DNA from 3 places in the Brevibacterium sp. UBA7493 genome. Region 1 is predicted to be linked to each of the others. Evidence: riboswitches for the same ligand, from Rfam matches in the RefSeq annotation. Region 1 holds a riboswitch; each other region holds the start of a gene.

Region 1 (5,973 bases):
TCGGCGCGTGCGCACTGCGTGCCAGCCACTTTGCCGCGTTCAGAAAATTTGCTCACCCTGGAGCACTACTCGCTGAAAGCTCAAAGGAGCTGGCCGAACGGTACACAGTGCTCTTTCTACAGTACAGGGTTCAAGGGAGCCGTGTGATGAGCAAAAACACTCTTTCGCGACCACCGCTGGACACGTAAGCTGAGACCATGTTGACGTGGCGCAGCTGGCGGACTTCATCCCCGCGGCTCTGGCCGTGGCGGCCTCGCCCGGTGCCGACAACCTGCTCGCGTTTCGCAACGGACTGCGCAGCGGCTTCAACAGGGCGGTGCTCGCACTCGCTGGCCGATTCACGCCGTTCCTGCCACCGTCCGTGGACACCAGCTCGAACCTCGCGGCCTCCGGCGTGCAGTTGGCTGTACTCGGCCTGCTGTACATCAGCTGCGAAGCGGCGATGGCCCCGCTCTGGGCAGGATCAGGAACGCTGCTCGCAGCGCGCGGCATCAAGAAGCGCACGCTGCGCCGATTCGACCAGGCGTCGGGAGGCGCGTTGGCAGCCTTCGGCGGCGGGGTGGGCGTGTCCGATCTCGCCCGTCGTTGACCCGACAAGAGTGAGGAATCACTGTCGATGAAAGGCCACAGTTGCAGCCATGCGCCGGCGACAGCACTGGCTATCGTCCGTCTTGGCCCAGCGGATTGGGAGACTCATCGTGCACTTCGGCTGGCGATGCTCAAGGACTCACCCGAGGCGTTCTGGGGCAGCTATGACGACGCCCTGCAGCTGAGCCCAGAGGACTGGCGAGCGCAGCTCACTGGTGCTCGCATCGTTCTGCACGTCCGCGATTGCGAAAGCGACGAACCGCTCGGATGCCTCGTACTGCTGCTTGAGGGGTACACCGAGGACATGCCGCTGGCCGAAGACGAGGCGATTCTCACCAAGATCTGGGTGCGTCCAGCCGCCCGAGGCAGGGGAGTGTCAGCCGCAATCGTGCGCGAAGCTGCGCGCCTGTCCGAGCAGCTGGGCAGACCGAGACTGCTGCTTGACGTCGATGACAGCAACGCGGCCGCAATCCGCTCCTACGAGCGCTTGGGCTTCCGTGCTACCGGCAACGGCTATCCGCGCGAAGGGACCGGCACACGCTGGGCTGAATACAGCGCCCATGCCTCGCAGCTGAGCTGACGACTTCTCATCTGCGTGCGTCTGTCGCGATGTGACCGCATTTCAGCCGCGAACTGCACAAAGACACTGCCGTATGTACACTGACGGCATCGATCAACGCTGATCGATCCTGCGGGAGCCCGGTGAGGGCTGAGAGGGCTTAAGCGCCGACCGCTGAACCTGATGCGGTTGAGACCGCCGGAGGAAAGGATGCATGCGCTATGCCCGTGCCAGCAGATGAGGCACACACTTTCACAGCAGACGTCGCCGTCGTCGGCGGTGGCATCATCGGCCTCGCCACTGCCTGGCGCCTCGCCCGTGCTGGTCTCAGCACAATCGTCATCGATCCGAGCCCGGGAACCGGTGCCAGCTTCGCCGCGGCAGGGATGATCGCCCCGGTCTCTGAGATGAGCTATCAGCATGAACGGCTCTTCGCCCTCATGCGCGACTCCGCTTCCGAATATCCAGCATTCGTCGCAGACCTTGAAGACGATGCACAGGCAGACGTCGACTACCGCGAGACCGAGACACTCGTCTGCGCTGCCGACCCCGCAGACCGGCAGGCGCTGGCGGATCTGCAGCAGTACCAGCAGGCCGCCGGCGGAGTAGTCGAAGCGCTGACCGGCCGTACCGCCCGGCGTCTCGAACCCGCCTTGAGCCCCTCGCTGTCCGGGGTGTTCCGCTCAGCCGGTGACCACCAGGTCAACCCGCGCCGCATCACCGCTGCCCTGCAGACCGTGCTGCCCACCATCATCCGGCAGATGGCCGTCGAACTCATCCGAGCTGAGAACAGCAGCGGGCCACTGGTGACCGGAGTCCGCCTCGACGACGGCAGAACCCTCACAACTCCGGTCACTGTGCTCGCCACCGGAGTGGCGCAGACGATCACGCTGCTGCCAAGGGAGCGCTCGCTGCCGCTGCGCCCGATCCGCGGTGAGGTGCTGCGCACCCGCCTGCCGGACGGTGCGCCGCCGCTGCTGGAGCGCACCATCCGCGGCATCGTCACAGGCCGTCCCATCTACCTCGTGCCGCGGGCCGATGGGGAGATCGTCATCGGTGCCACCAGCCGCGAAGACAACCGGGAAGGCCCCAGCGTCGAAGGCGTCGCACAGCTGCTGCGCGACGCCCAGCGCCTGGTGCCCGGCATCGGCGAGAGCGAACTGACCGAAGTCACCGCCCGCGCCCGGCCCGGCACCCACGACGACGCCCCCTACCTCGGCGCCTTGCCCACCGCTGAAGGCGACACTGTCGGGGGACTCATCGTTGCCAACGGGTTCTACCGGCACGGCATCCTGCTCACCCCGCTCGCCTCACGGCTGGCGGCCCAGCTCGTGCTGCACGAACTCGACCCGCAGGCCGTGCCCCGACCAGGCGGCAGTGCGGAGACCGCAGACACGGACTACCACCATCTGCAGACGATGGACCCGCGCCGCATCGCACATCACGCTGCAGAGAATCAGCCACAAGGAGGAAGACCATGACAGCGAACCACAGCCCTGCGACCCCGACGGAGTCAGAGGTGACGGTCACCATCAATGGAGAGACCCGCACGGCTCACGCGGACACGACGTTAAGCGACATCATCGCCGAGACCACCGGACGGCAGCTCCAGGCAGACGGAACCGCGGCAGACGGCCAGCGTCTCGGTATCGCCGTCGCCGTCGACGCGGCCGTGGTCCCGCGCAGCCGGTGGTCGTCCACCGGTCTGCGCGATGGACAGAACATCGAGATCATCACTGCGATGCAGGGAGGCTGAGCCCGATGACCCATACACCCGCACTGCCGCCGCTGAGCATCGACGGCGTCGAACTGAACTCACGCCTCATCATGGGCACCGGAGGCCTGAGCTCCCTGAGCGTCCTTGAAGACGCGCTCATCGCCTCAGGCACGGAACTCACCACCGTCGCCATGCGCCGCTACACCCCGCAGACCGGCGACAGCCTGTTCACCCTGCTTGAGCGCAACGATATCCGCATCCTGCCCAACACCGCCGGCTGCTACACCGCCCGCGACGCCATCCTCACCGCCGAACTCGGCCGCGAAGCGCTCGAGACCCACTGGGTCAAACTCGAGCTCATCGCCGATGAGGACACGCTGCTGCCCGATGTCGTCGAACTCGTCGACACGACCGAACAGCTGGCCAACCGCGGGTTCACCGTCTTCGCCTACACCTCCGACGACCCCGCCGTCGCCCGCCGACTCGAAGACGCCGGAGCCGCTGCCGTCATGCCGCTCGGCGCTCCCATCGGCTCCGGCCTGGGCATCCTCAATCCGCACAACATCGAACTCATCTGCGCCCGCGCCCGGGTACCGATCATCCTCGACGCCGGCATCGGCACCGCCTCAGAAGCCGCCCTGTCCATGGAGCTCGGCTGTGACGCCGTGCTGCTGGCCTCAGCCGTCACCCGCGCCCAGGACCCCGTCGCGATGGCCACCGCGATGCGCCACGCCGTCACCGCCGGCGGCCTCGCTGCCCGTGCCGGGCGCATCCCGGCCCGCCGGCACGCCATCGCCAGCTCACCGCAGGAGGGCATCATGACCCCGCTCGGGACTGCCGAACCGATCACCGAGGCGGCCTCATGACCGGCATAGGACCGCTCGCCGCCCCTGCCGACGGGTTGACCCAGGCTGAGGCGCACCGGGCCAGCCGCCACCTGAGCCTGCCCGGGTTCGGGATCGACGCCCAGCTGCGGCTCAAGAGCGCTCGCGTGCTCGTCATCGGCGCCGGTGGACTGGGCTCACCGGTGCTGCTCTACCTTGCAGCAGCCGGGGTCGGCACCATCGGCATCGTCGACGACGACACCGTCGAGGTCACCAATCTGCAGCGCCAGGTCATCCACACCACCGCCGACATCGGCCGTGCCAAGGCGACATCGGCAGCAGAGAAGATCACGAACCTCAATCCGCACGTCACCGTCGAGACGTTCATCGAACGGCTCAGTCCCGACAATGCCGCCGACCTGGTCGACGGCTGGGATGTCGTCATCGACGGCACCGACAACTTCGCCACCCGCTATGTCGCCTCAGATGCCTGCACGCTGGCCGGCGTGCCGTGCGTGTGGGGCTCGATCCTGCGCTTCAACGGGCAGGTCAGCGTCTTCTGGGCGGGACACGGTCCCACCTATCGCGACCTGCACCCCGAACCCCCGCCGCCTGGCGAAGTCCCCAGCTGCGCTGAAGGCGGCGTGCTCGGCGTGCTGCCGAGCACCATCGGCTCGGTCATGGCCACCGAGGCGATCAAGCTGCTCACCGGCATCGGCCAGCCGCTGCTCGGCCGCGTGCTGCTCTTCGACGCACTGACGATGAGCTGGCGCGAACTCGCTCTGGCCCCCGATCCCGACGCGGGCGAGGTCACCTCGATCGGCGAGCCCGCCGCCGAGGCGAACTGCCAGGCGCTGCCGCCCACCGCCTCGGGCACGGGGGAGAGCATGACACCCCGCGAGCTCAGCGCCCGCCTGGACGACGGCACCACCGTGGCCGTCGACGTGCGCGAACCGTGGGAGCGGGCGATCGCTGCCATCCCGCAGTCTGTGGCCGTCCCCCTCGGTGAGATCGAACAGCGCGGCTGGGACGCGCTGCCGCCCACTGCAGCCGCAGCGACATACGTGTTCTGCTGCAAATCCGGGGTGCGCTCCCAGCAGGCGATCGATATCCTCCGCACACGAGCCGGGGATCAGCAGCCGGATCCGGAACTCGTGAATCTGGGTGGTGGGATCGACGCGTGGGCAGAGACCGTCGACGGGCAGATGGCGCGTTACTGAGGGCGTCTGACAGGGGAGAACACGGGTTTCTTTCCGACCGCGCCTTTCCCTACGCGCATAAGGGAAGCAGCGGAATCGAAAACCGGTTCTCAGACGCCGTCGATTCGAATCTCAGCGTTCTTTGTGCTTTTATCGAATGCGTGCCGAGGTCAAGTTCTGGCTTCGGCGCCGTTCTGCGCCGAGAACGTCTGATGTGATCGGATGCGCCGGCGCAGACGCTGCCCTCGTCGCCTGCGAAACGGAGAATCTGTGCCGCCGTCTTCTGATACTTCACACCTTGTCCAACTCGGCATCCCCGGCCTCGTGCTGCTACTTCTGCTGTTCTACGGCGGAACCATGTGGATGTCGATGGCGATATCGAAGAGGAAGGAGAACGCAGACGATTACATGACCGCCGGCAACCGGATCGGCTTCGGCATCTCCGCAGCTTCGATGACCGCGACCTGGATCTGGGCCTCGTCGATGTACGCCTCGGTCACCGCCGGCTACACCTACGGTGTCTCGGGCCCGATCCACTACGGGCTGTGGGGCGCGCTCATGATCCTGTTCATCTACCCCTTCGGCCGCCGTATCCGCGCCGTCGCCCCGCGCGCCCACACACTGGCCGAGGTGATGTACGCCCGCCACGGCCGGTCCTCGCAGCTCATGCTCGCCGGATCCAACGTTCTCGGCTCGGTCATCTCGCTGACCTCGAATTTCATCGCCGGCGGTGCGATCATCTCGCTTCTGTCACCCATCAGCTTCGGCGGCGGCATCATCATCGTCGCCGCAGGCGTGCTGCTGTACACCCTGTGGTCGGGTTTCCGCGCTTCGGTGCTGACCGATTTCGCCCAGGTGTGCGCAATGCTCGGCGCGACCGTCATCATCATTCCGATCGTGTTCTTCGCCGCCGGCGGACCGGACATGTTCGAAGCCGGCCGTGCGGCCGGCAACGTCACCGCCGCCCAGGAGAGCTTCTTCTCCTCTGAGGCGTTCATGAACCAGGGCGCGCCCTACATCGCTGCCGTCCTCGCCTACGCGATCGGCAACCAGACGATCGCCCAGCGCCTGTTCGCCGTGCGCGAG
Region 2 (5,973 bases), on a different contig from region 1:
GGTCCATCTTCTGCGGGTCGTTGGCGCCGGTGCCGATGACGTTGTGGGTGTGGTGCGAGGTGTGGATGACGATCTTCTTGATCTTGGTCAGATCGTCGATCTCCTTGCCCATCTTGCGGGCGAGGTCGATGAGCGCCTGGGCCTGGTACTCAGCCGAGTGCTCCTTGGTGTAGGTGTCGAGGATCGCGCGCTTGGCTTCGCCCTTCTCAGGCAGCGGCACGGTGTAGCGGGCCTCGGGGCCGGAGAGGATCCAGGCGATGAAGCCGTCCTCGCCTTCGTAGATCGGGCTCGGGGCGCCTTCGCCGCGCATCGCGCGGTCGACGGCCTCGACGGCCATCTTGGCGGCGAATGCCGGTGCGTGGGCCTTCCACGAGGAGATCTCGCCCTTGCGGGACTGGCGGGTGGCGGTGGTGACGTGCAGTGCCTGCTGCACGGCCTGGAAGGTCACCTCGGTCGGCAGGTGCAGCATCGCACCGATGCCGGCTGCGGCAGAGGGGCCGAGGTGGGCGACGTGGTCGATCTTGTGCTCGTGCAGGCAGATGCCCTTGACGAGGTCGACCTGGATCTCGTAGCCGGTGGCGATGCCGTTGACGAGGTCCTTGCCGTCGACGCCGAGGTGCTGGGCGACAGCGAGGATGGCCGGGATGTTGTCACCGGGGTGCGAGTAGTCCTTGGCGAGGAAGGTGTCGTGGAAGTCGAGCTCGCGCACGGCCACGCCGTTGGCCCAGGCGGCCCATTCCGGGGAGACGGTGTCATCGAGCGGCTGGCCGAACACGGTGGCGCCGGGCTTGGACTTGTGCGGCAGCGCCTGCTCGCGGGCGTGGGTCGGTGCGTCACGGCGGACCGAGGCGGCGGCGACGGCGGCGTTGTCGATGATGCGGTTGATGACCATGTCGGTCACGTCGGCTTCGACGGCGACGGGATCGGATGCGACTTCTGCGATCTTCCAGGCCAGCTGATCTTCGCGGGGGAGGTTTTCCGAGCTCTTATACGTGCGGACTTCATGGTTGATCATGGAGATTCTCCTTATCTCGACGTCGGCAGCCGAGGTGTCGGCGACGCTGACCGTCAGGGCCCGAGGTGTTCGCGGGCTGCATTCAACTGTATGAGCGGCGCGGGCTGAGCGCCACGCCACACTTTATCTTGATATCAAGATAAAACATGAGCAGGGGCAGCACAAACGCCGTACGTTCTCTAGGATGCCACGCGCACATGTGGCCTCGCTCACCGGGTCCCGTCCCAGCTGCGCGGCCAGCCCGCTGGCCTGCGCTGATGCCCTGCCGGTTCAGTCCTCTGCCGGCTGTCCGGTGCCCTGGATGATCGAGACGAGGGTGATGAGCGACAGCCGGGCTCCCGGATGCGCCCGGAGCTTGCTGTCTCCGGCGTCGATGAGCACGCCGCCGGAGCGCCAGTCACCGAGAATCCGCAGCAGGGTCTCAGACGTGCCGGCGAGCACGACATGGGCGAAGCTCTCCCCGGAGATCGTCTCCGGGGCGTAGCCGAGGAGCCGGAAGAACTCGGCGGTGTGGGCCTTGAGCCGCTCGTCGGTCTCGAGCACAGCGTGGATCTGCTCGGATTCGGGCAGGCTCACCCGCCCGCCGGCACCGAGGTACATCGCCAGGGTCGAGAACAGCGGGATATCGAGGTCACCGGCGCCGGTGACCTGGGTGTTGACCTGCTGCCAGTGGTTCGCCGCGGCGAGCGCCCAGACGCTGAGCCAGCGGGCGAGCGCCCCGGCCTGCTCGTCACTGGGCTCGATCGCACGGTCCTCAGCCACCGCCTCGGCGACGGGGCTGAACAGCTCGGGCAGGCCGACGGTCACCGACTCAGGCCCGGCCTGTTCGAGCATGCCGGTCAGCAGCAGCGTCGCCCAGGCCCGCTCGGTCAGCGGCAGCTCAGCCAGCGTCTTGGCGCCACCGGCCTCTTCGAGTCGGGCGAGTTCGGCGACAGCGGCGAGCTCCTCACCGCTCAGCTCGCCGGTCTCGGCGGCCGGGCGCTGCGCGTTCGGACCGGAGGCGACCCAGTGCCAGATCCGCAGCGCGGCGGCCACGACCGACACCTCGGCGATCTGGGCGGCGTCGACAGCCTGCGATTCGGGCTGGTCGATCTGGTCCTCGGCGTCCAGGAGGCCGAAGAGGGTCATGGCGATCGGGTGGTAGTGGGCGCTGATCTCGTCGGCGAGATGCTGGTCGGCGCCGGTGGGCTGCTCGTTCATGTCATCGCTCATGCCCCGAACCTATCGCAGCCCCGGCGGTTCACGCTTCCCGCTCCTGGGGACATGCGCCTGGAGTCTGGCCTGACCAGAGCCCGTGTGGAACCATGGGACTATGACACGCACCGCTTTGGCTTTCGATGAGAACTGGCTCGAACCCGATGAGCTGGCCCGGCTGCGCAGACGCCTGCCGATGGCCTACATCAATGCGGTGCCGGTGCTGCTTGACGACCACGGTGTGCCGGACAAGGTCGGGCTGCTGCTGCGCACCGGCGATGACGGCTCGCTCGTGCGCGAGGTGATCGGCGGGCGGGTGCGCTTCCACGAGACCCTGCGCGATGCGCTCATGCGCCATGCCGAGAAGGACCTCGGGCCGCTGGCGTTTCCGTCGCTGCCGAGCTCGCTCAACCCGTTCCACGTTGCCGAGTACTTCCCGACCGAGGGTGCCTCCAAGCTTCACGATCCGCGCCAGCATGCGATCGCCCTGTGCTACATCCTGCCGGTGCAGGGTGAGTGCACGCCGCGCCAGGATGCGCTCAGCCTCGACTGGCTGACCCCGGACGAAGCACTGCGCGAGGACATCGTGGCGGAGATGAACCACGGACAGGAGCACATCGTCAAAGCCGCCCTGGCGTACATGGGTCTGCTACCGTAGACGCGACGACAGGGGAGCGCTCATGAGGAGCGCTGAGAGTGCACAGCTGCAGACCCTCGAACCTGACGCGGTTCATACCGCCGGAGGAAGTCGAGTCTCTTCACCCCTCCTTGCCTGATTGAAGGAGGATTTGCGATGTCTGACGTCCAGACCCGCCACACCCATTCCGAACCCAACAACATGCCTGCCGGAGTTCCGGCGACGATGCGCTGGAGGGTCGTCGACATTGTCGTCGCCTCCGTGCTCGCCGTCGCGATCGGCATCGTGTTCTGGGCCTGGTCGAACTCCTGGGAGACGATCAGCGCCCCGTTCCAGGCCCTCTACCCGCCGACGAAGGGACTGCTGACCGGCGTGTGGGTGCTCGGCGGCGTGCTCGGCGGGCTCATCATCCGCAAGCCCGGTGCAGCGCTGTACGTCGAGGTGCTCGCTGCGATTGTCTCGGCGGTGCCGGGCAACTACTTCGGGCTCATGGTCATCGTCTCCGGGCTCATCCAGGGCTTCGGCGCTGAGATCATCTTCGCGTTGCTGCGCTACCGCCGCTACACCTTCATCGCCACGCTGCTCGCCGGCCTGGGTGCCGGGCTGTCGCTGGCGATCGGCGAGAACATCCTCTACAACGCCGCCTGGACGTTTGAGCACAAGGCGCTCTACACCGTCTTCGCCGGCATCTCCGGCATGGTGCTCGCCGGCCTCGTCTCGTGGTTCGCGCTCAAGGCGATCGCCCGCACCGGTGCGCTGGGCGCCTTCGCGTCCGGACGCAGCGCGCGAGAAGTCTGATGGCCGCCGCGACCCGCGGCGTCGACGTCCTCGCCCGCGGCTTCGGCTGGCGGCACTCCGGGCGCAAGCGCGCCGCTGTCAGCGACATCGACCTGCGCATCGAGGCCGGTGAGCGCGTCCTGCTGCTCGGCTCCTCAGGGGCTGGGAAGTCGACGCTGCTGCATGCGATCGCAGGAGTCCTGCCGGCCGAGTCCGGGTACCGGACCGGCGAGCTGCTCGTCGGCGGCCGCCCACCGGATCCCACCTCGGGCACCACCGGGCTCGTCCTGCAGGACCCGGACGCGCAGGTGGTGCTCGCCCGGCTCGGCGACGATGTGTGCTTCGGGATGGAGAACACCGGCGTCGACCCGGCCGCGATGCCCGCCCGCGCCCGCAAGGCGCTGTCCACCGTCGGCCTCGATCTGCCGTGGGATCATCCGACGTCGGCGCTGTCCGGCGGGCAGAAGCAGCGCCTTGCTCTGGCCGGCGTGCTCGCCATGGCTCCCGGGCTCATGGTGCTCGACGAGCCGACGGCCAACATCGATCCGGCCGCCGTTCCCGAGGTGTGCCAGGCGGTTCTCGACGCGCAGGCCGCCTCTGGTGCGACCCTGCTCATCGTCGAACACCGGGTCGACATCTGGGCCGATCACGTCGACCGGATCATCGTGCTCGGCGAGTCCGGGCTGGTCGCCGACGGTGCGCCCGATGCGGTGCTGCACGGCCCGGCGCTGCGCGGCACCCTGGCTGGCGCTGGGGTCTGGCTGCCTGGTGCCGCACTCCCCCAGCCGCGCGTCCCGCGGCCGGCGGGTGCGGTGCTGCTGGAGGCCGAGAAGCTCGCCGTCGCCCGCTCCCGCCGTGGCCCGGTCGCCGTCAGTGACCTCAGCGTCGACCTCGCCGAAGGCCAGGCGCTCGCACTCGTCGGGCACAACGGCGCTGGCAAGTCGACGACCGCGCTCACCCTCGGCGGCCTGCTGCCTGCCCGTGCTGGGAGGGTGCGGGCCACGCCGCGGCTGCTCGACCTCGGGCGCGGGGCGCCCCGCCGCGACGACCCGCACCGGTGGCCGGCGGCTGACCTCGTCGCCCGGATCGGCACGGTGTTCCAGGAGCCGGAGCATCAGTTCCTGACGACCACGGTCGCCGATGAGCTGCGGCTGGGTCCGCGCCAGGCCGGTTGTGCCCAGGCCGAAACCGAGGCGCGGGTGGCCGAGCTGCTCGAACGCCTGCGGCTGACCCGGCTGGCGCATGCGCATCCGCACACGCTCTCCGGTGGGGAGAAGCGGCGGCTGTCGGTGGCGTGCATGATGGCGACCCGCCCGCCGGTGCTCATCATCGACGAACCGACCTTCGGCCAGGATGCGAACACGTGGCGGGAGCTCGCGGCGCTCAGCTGCGAGCTGCTCGATGCTGGGACCGCGCTGCTGACCGTCAGCCATGATGCGGAGTTCCTCCAGGCGATCGCCGCTGAGCGGATGCTCTTCGGCCGCGGACAGGCGGTGCGCGCATGAACGCCGACCTCCTCGTCCCCGTCGTCCGGGAGACCCCGCTCGTGCGCTGCAATCCAGTCGCCAAGCTCGCCGCCGGTGCAGTGCTCGCCATCGCGGTCGTGCTCAGCATCGACGTCGTCTCCGCCGCGGTCATGCTCGGACTCGTCATCCTCATGCTGCCGCTCACCGGCCTCGACCTGGCCGTGCTCGTCAAGCGGCTGTGGTTCCTGCCGCTGGCCGCGCTCATGGCCGGCTGGGGCACCGCGCTGCTGTCGCAGAAGACCGGCACCGTCATCGTCGATGCCGGCCCTCTGCTGCTCACCAGCGACTCGCTGACGATGGGTGCTGCGGTGGCGCTGCGCGCGCTCGCGCTCGCGCTGCCGGCGGTCATGCTCATCGCGACGATCGACCCGACCGACCTGGCCGACAGCCTCATCCAGCACCTGCGGCTGCCGGCGACCTTCGTGCTCGCGGCACTCGCCGCCGCCCGGCTCGTGACCCTGTTCATCGCCGAATGGCAGACCCTCACCCAAGCCCGCCGGGCCCGAGGTGTGGCCGGCGGGAACGTGTTCGCCCGGATCAGCGGGTTCTTCCAGACCTCGTTTGCACTGCTCGTGCAGGCGATCCGGCGCGGCACCCGGCTGGCGATGGCGATGGAGGGCCGCGGCTTCGGTGCGCAGAACCGCACGTGGGCGCGGGTCTCGACATTCCATCCCCGCGACGGAGCCCTCGTCGCCGGTGCGATCATCGCCGCTGCCGTCACGATCGGTGCGGCGGTGGCGGCTGGGACCTGGAACTTCATCTTCACGATCGGGTCGTGACACCCGCCGTGTTCAGGCCCGGACGGAGACGCAGACGAGGAAGTC
Region 3 (5,973 bases), on a different contig from region 1:
GGCAGACGATGTTCTACGTCGGCGCGCGTACGATCACCGAGCTGAAGGAGAAGGGCCAGTTCGTCCGCCTCACCGCAGCCGGGCTCAAGGAGAGCCACCCGCACGACATCCAGATGACGGTCGAGGCGCCGAACTACACGGTGAAGTGACAGTGGCTGCTGCCGAGAAGCCGCAGGCGGTACCAGTGGACGGGCCTGCCCCGGCAGGGGAGCGCGCACCGTCGGTGTCCGAGCTGACAGCCAGTGCGCAGAACTACCTCAAGATCATCTGGAGCGTCCAGGAATGGGATCGGGAGCGCACACCCGTCCAGCCCAGCATCATCGCCGAGAAGGCCGGCCTGAGGATGTCGACGGTCTCCGATGCGATCAAACGCCTTGGCAGGCAGGGACTGGTGACCCACACCCGCTACGGTGCGGTGTCGCTGACCGAGGAGGGTCGGGCGCATGCGGTGCAGATGGTGCGCCGCCACCGGCTCATCGAGACCTTCCTCGTCCAGGTGCTCGGCTACGGCTGGGATGAAGTCCACGATGAGGCCGAAGTGCTCGAACACGCCGTCTCCGATGAGCTCGTCGACCGGATCTCAGCCCACCTCGGCAACCCCGGCCGCGACCCGCACGGCGACCCGATCCCAGCCGCCGACGGTCAGGTCGCCACACCTCGGGCCCGGCAGCTCACCGACTGCGAACCCGGATCCGACTACCGGCTCGAGCGGATCTCAGATGCCGATCCGGAACTGCTGCAGTTTCTCGCCGAGCGCGGCATTGAGGTCGGCACCGATGTCACACTGGCCGCAGGAGCCCCGTACTCCGGCACGCTCGTGCTCGAACGCGAGGGCCAGCCCGCACTCACCCTCGGGGCCGAGGCGGCTGCTGCGATGTGGGCCTCACAGCGCTGAGCGCAGTCGCCGGTGCTTGAGCTGCCGGGCGATGACCCCCTGGCGGGGGCTGAAGAGGTAGATGAGGGTGAAGACGAAGCCCTGAGCGAGCACGATCATGCCACCCGACGCGGTATCGGCGTAGTAGCTGGTGTACAGGCCGATAAGCGAGCAGCCGACCGAGATCGCCGGGGCGAGGATGAGCATCATGCTCATCCGGTTCGTCAGCAGGTAGGCCGAGGCGCCGGGGATGATGAGCATCGCCACGACCAGGACGACGCCGACGATCTGCAGGGTCGCCACCGCGGTGACGGCCAGCAGGGCGAGCATGACCGCGCCGATGAGCCGCGGGCTCATGCCGATCGCATGTGCATGGGTCGGGTCGAAGGCGTAGAGCGTGAAGTCGCGGCGCTTGACCAGCACGACAAGCAGCACGGCGAGCGTGAGGATGAGGATCTGGGTGAGGTCCTGCCGGGAGACGCCGAGGATGTTGCCGAAGATGATGTGCGTGAGGTCCGTGTCCGAGGGGGTGACGGACACGAGCACGATGCCCAGGGCGAAAAGCGTGGTGAACACGATGCCGATCGCGGCATCCTCCTTGACCCGGGAGGTGTCGCGCACCGTCCCGATGAGGATGACGGCGAGGAACCCGAATGCGAGCGCGCCGATGGCGAACGGCACGTCGAGGACATAGGCGAGCACGACCCCGGGCAGCACCGCATGGGAGACGGCATCGCCCATAAGCGACCAGCCGATGAGCACCAGCCAGCATGACAGCAGCGCACACACGATCGAGACCATGACCGCGGCGATGAGCGCGCGGGTCATGAACTCATAGGAAACCGGGTCGGCGAGCAGGTGGATGATGTTCAATGCGGTTCACCGTCCCAGTTCCCATCGCTGGCCGCAGCGTCGCCGTCAGTCGGGGCCCCGCCGGCAGCCGGGGTCTCTCCGGCCCGCCGGTTGTTGGTCGGCCTGTCGGTCGGCCGGCCGAGCGGATCGAGTCCGAAGGCCAGCGCCAGGTTCTGCGGACGCAGCACCTCGGCAGGCGAGTCGTGCAGCAGCACACGCCGCATGAGCAGGATCGCCTCATCGGCCAGATCCGGCAGCGCGTGCAGATCGTGGGTGGACACGACGATCGTCGTCCCGGCATCGGCGGCCTCGCGCAGCACCGTCGAGATCATCTGCTCAGAGCGCTTGTCGACGCCGGCGAAGGGCTCATCGAGCAGCAGCACCGTGGCCTCCTGCGCCAGGCCCCGGGCGACGAAGGCGCGCTTGCGCTGCCCGCCGGAGAGCTGGCCGATCTGCCGGCCGGCCAGCTCGGTGAGCTCGACGCGGGCCAGTGCGGCCTCGACGGCGTCCTGGTCGGCCCGCGTGAGCCGGCGGGTGATCCCGGTGCGCCCGTAGCGGCCGGTGCCCACTACCTCGCGCACGGTGATCGGGAAGTCCCAGTCGACGATCTCGGCCTGCGGCACGTACCCGATGAGCCCGGCCCGCCGGGCCTTGGCAGGCGGCAGGCCGGCGATGCGCACGGAACCCGACTGCGGTTTGAGGCTGCCGACGATCGACTTGAACAGGGTGGACTTACCGGCGCCGTTCATGCCGACCAGACCGCAGATGCGGCCGCGGCCGATGACGGCGCTCGCCTCGTCGAGAGCCAGCACGGAGCCATAGCGCACTGTGACGTTCCGGACCTCCAGGGCGGTGGACGCGCCGGGTCCGGGCGGGTGCGCCGCAGGCTGGTGCGGGGGGCGGGGAGGGGTCATCGGTGTCCAGTCAAGCGCAGCCGGATGAACGACGCCGGTGAGACTGCGGCGGCCGTCATGCGCCTGCGGCCCCGGTCAAAGCATCGGCGATGGTCTCGGCATCGTGGGTGATGAGATCGAGGTAGGTCGGCACGGGGCCGTCGGCGGTGGTGAGCGAGTCGACGTAGAGGGTGCCGCCGAAGCTCGCGTTGGTGGCGTCCACGACCTGCTGCATCGCCTTGTCGTTGACGGTCGATTCGCAGAACACGGCCGGGACGTCGTTTTCGCGCACGAATTCGATGGTCGAGGCGACCTGCTGCGGGGTCGCCTCGTGCTCGGCGTTGACCGGCCAGATGTACTTCTCCGTCAGCCCGGCGTCGCGGGCGAGGTAGGAGAAAGCGCCTTCGCAGGTGACGAGCGCACGCTGGTTCTCCGGCAGGGTCTCAAGCGTGTCGGTCAGCTTAGTCTCGACTTCGGTGAGCTTGGCAGTGTAGTCCTCGGCGTTGGCCTCGAAGTCCGCAGCGTGGTCGGGGGCGAGCTCCGAGAAGGCCGTCACCATGTTCTTGGCGTAGATCGCGGTGTTGGCAGGTGACATCCAAGCGTGCGGGTTCGGCTTGCCGGCGTAGGCGTCCTCAGTGATGTCGATCGGCCTGATGCCCTCGCTGAGCACGACGTGCTTCGTGCCGGCGACGTCGATGAACTGCTCGAACCACTTCTCCAGGCCCATGCCGTTCTCGAGGACGAGGTCGGCTTCCTCAGCGTGCCGGATGTCGCTGGGGGAGGGCTCGTAGCCGTGGATCTCCGCGCCTTCCTGCGTGATCGACTCCACCCGCAGGTGATCGCCTGCAACGTTGGCGGCGATGTCCTTGAGGACGGTGAAGGTGGTGAGCACCAGTGGGCGGTCGTCGTCCGTGCCCGAGGTGGCTGCTGGGCTGCAGGCGGACAGTGCCAGTGCGGCTGCGCTCACCAGGCCGGTGATGAGAAGGGGGATGCGCCGGGTGCGACTGTGCGCGCGAGGTGAGCGCAGGCGATGGAGGGGGGATCGGAATGCCATGGCATCACAATAGTTCCCCGCAGCGAATCTTCAAAGTTCGCATATGCGAACTATTTGATGTGCGCAAGCGAGCGCGGGGTGCGGGGTCGGCTTAGGGATCTCAGTCCTTCTTCTGCCGACCGATCCCGCGGTAGTGCTGCAGCTGCTCCGGGGTTAGCCTGCGGAACAGGGCTTCCTGGGCGACCGAGGCGACGAGCACGCCGTCGGCTGTGGTGATGTCGCCGGTGTACAGACCGCGGCCGTAGGCGGCGGAGCGCGGGGCGTAGTCGCACAGCACCCAGTCGTTCATGTTCACCGGCCGGTGGAACCACAGCGAGTGATCGAGGCTGGAGCCGGACTTGAACTCATCGGTATTGAACGCCCCCAGACCTGATGAGATGTCGGATAGGTAGGTCAGGGCGCAGATGTGCAGCAGGTCGGAATCGCCGAGGTCCTCTGTGCAGCGGGCCCAGAACCGGACCGGGTAGTCGGTCGTGGTGAACGGCTGGTCGGTGCTGCGGGCTTCGAAGGAGAACATCCGCGGCATCGGCGAGGGGTTCCCGAACCGGATCTCGGCCTCGGCGGCGGCCGTCGGGCCCTGCAGGTCGGGGCTTTCGTTGCCGCGGGTGAAGTTGATGGCCATATTGAAGATGACATCGCCGTCCTGGGTGGCGACGACCCGGCGGGCGGAGTAGGAGCCGCCGTCGCGGTCTCGGAAGACCTGGAAGACCGTCGGCCGGGCGGCATTGCCCGGGCGCAGGAAGTAGCCGTGCAGGGAGTGCGGCTTGCGCTCCTCATCGACGGTCAGGGCCGCGGCGTGCACCGACTGCGCTGCGACCTGCCCGCCGTAGAGGGCATAGGGCTCATCGAAGACGTAGCCAGCGCGGTAGATGTTCTTGTCGATCTTCTCCAGCTGCATGAGATCGAGGAACGAGCCCTCGCCGGTTTCGCTGGGTGAGAAGAGCACATCGCTCACAGGTTTCCTCCGCTTTCATCAGGTGCGCTGCCGGTGGCCGACGGATTTCGCCGTCTGCTCCGATCCTAGCGACCCATGCATGCGGACTCCGCGCGCCGCCGCGCCGTCACACTCCAGCGCAAACTGGCGTCATCAGCCAGGACTGTTAGAGTGGCGGACAGACATGGGGTGCCCGGCAGGCCGGGCTGAGAACATACCCATCGAACCTGATCTGGATCATGCTGGCGAAGGGATTGTCATGACACAGCAGCACCCATCTGCCCCCGCACAGACGGCGGCCTCGATACCCGATCTCGCAGCGGCTGCCACCGCGGTGCGGGAGTCGAATCCGCTCGTCCAGTGCATCACGAACACCGTCGTGCAGCCGCTCAGTGCCAATGCGCTGCTGGCGATCGGCGCCTCACCGGCGATGATCAACCACGAAGCCGATGCCGCCCAGTTCACCCGCATCGCCGACGGCCTGCTCATCAACTTCGGCACCGCCAGCTCCCACAACTTCCTCGCCGCCGACGCCTCCATCACCGCCGCCCGTGAGACCGGCACCCCCTGGGTGCTCGACCCCGTCTCCTACGGTGTCATCGACTACCGCACCACCCGCATCAAGCAGGCCCTGACCTGGCAGCCGACCGCCATCCGCGGCAACGCCTCCGAAATCGCAGCCCTGGCCGGCACCGGTGCCGGTGCTCGCGGCGTCGACTCCACCGACGAGGTCGAAGCCGTCCTGGAGGCTGCGATCCAGCTCTCCCACGCACTCGGCTCCGTCGTCGCTGTCTCCGGCGAGGTCGACGCGATCGTCCACGCCGGTGAGCAGGTGCGCATCGCCCGGGTCTCCGGCGGTTCGGACTACATGCCGCTGGTCGTGGGCACCGGCTGCTCGCTAGGCGGTGTCGTCGCCGCCTACCTCGGCGCTCTGCCGGCCGACCCGTTCGCCGCGGTCGTCGCCGCCCACGCCCACTATGCAGCCGCCGGTACCCGCGCGGCCAGCACGAGCCGCGGGCCCGGCAGCTTCGCCGTCGAGTTCCTCGACGCCCTGCATTCCGTCACCGCCGCGGACATCGCCGCAGTCAGCGTCAGCTACGACACCGTGGAAGTCACCGCATGAGCCACGATCGCCTCGCCGAGGTCGACACCGCCCTGTACTTCATCACCGACACCGCCCAGTGTGCTGCCGCCGGCCGGTCGGTGGCCGAGACCGTCGCCGAGGCGGTGGCCGGCGGGGCGGGAATGGTCCAGATCCGGGATAAGGACATCACCGACGACGCCATGTACGACCTCACCTGCGATGTGCTGCGAGCCGTCGACGAGGTGCTCGGCGATGCGAAGATCACCCGGCCGGTGCCGGTGT

What was found. A riboswitch is a leader RNA that binds a small molecule or an ion and turns the genes downstream of it on or off. The one in region 1 is predicted to bind thiamine pyrophosphate.
Region 2: linked by a shared signal. The riboswitch ahead of B4E96_RS00090 (ECF transporter S component) and the one ahead of thiO (glycine oxidase ThiO) in region 1 are both predicted to bind thiamine pyrophosphate.
Region 3: linked by a shared signal. The riboswitch ahead of thiM (hydroxyethylthiazole kinase) and the one ahead of thiO (glycine oxidase ThiO) in region 1 are both predicted to bind thiamine pyrophosphate.

The regions. Positions count from the first base shown of each region.
Region 1 covers NZ_DLOD01000003.1:968-6,940, forward strand. Annotated here, with positions in the region: gene B4E96_RS01315 (hypothetical protein) at 206-589, shown strand; gene B4E96_RS01320 (GNAT family N-acetyltransferase) at 716-1,168, shown strand; TPP riboswitch at 1,270-1,371, shown strand; gene thiO (glycine oxidase ThiO) at 1,369-2,628, shown strand; gene thiS (sulfur carrier protein ThiS) at 2,625-2,903, shown strand; gene B4E96_RS01335 (thiazole synthase) at 2,909-3,730, shown strand; gene moeB (molybdopterin-synthase adenylyltransferase MoeB) at 3,727-4,908, shown strand; gene B4E96_RS01345 (sodium:solute symporter family protein) at 5,245-5,973, shown strand, end outside.
Region 2 covers NZ_DLOD01000001.1:18,745-24,717, reverse strand. Annotated here, with positions in the region: gene B4E96_RS00105 (MmgE/PrpD family protein) at 1-1,015, opposite strand, end outside; gene B4E96_RS00100 (hypothetical protein) at 1,286-2,227, opposite strand; gene B4E96_RS00095 (DUF4916 domain-containing protein) at 2,328-2,867, shown strand; TPP riboswitch at 2,868-2,973, shown strand; gene B4E96_RS00090 (ECF transporter S component) at 3,003-3,644, shown strand; gene B4E96_RS00085 (ABC transporter ATP-binding protein) at 3,644-5,128, shown strand; gene B4E96_RS00080 (energy-coupling factor transporter transmembrane component T family protein) at 5,125-5,928, shown strand; gene B4E96_RS00075 (class I SAM-dependent DNA methyltransferase) at 5,941-5,973, opposite strand, start outside.
Region 3 covers NZ_DLOD01000010.1:139,894-145,866, reverse strand. Annotated here, with positions in the region: gene guaB (IMP dehydrogenase) at 1-149, shown strand, start outside; gene B4E96_RS06745 (metal-dependent transcriptional regulator) at 152-895, shown strand; gene B4E96_RS06740 (metal ABC transporter permease) at 884-1,747, opposite strand; gene B4E96_RS06735 (metal ABC transporter ATP-binding protein) at 1,744-2,640, opposite strand; gene B4E96_RS06730 (metal ABC transporter substrate-binding protein) at 2,696-3,673, opposite strand; gene B4E96_RS06725 (acyl-CoA thioesterase) at 3,774-4,628, opposite strand; TPP riboswitch at 4,783-4,879, shown strand; gene thiM (hydroxyethylthiazole kinase) at 4,867-5,730, shown strand; gene thiE (thiamine phosphate synthase) at 5,727-5,973, shown strand, end outside.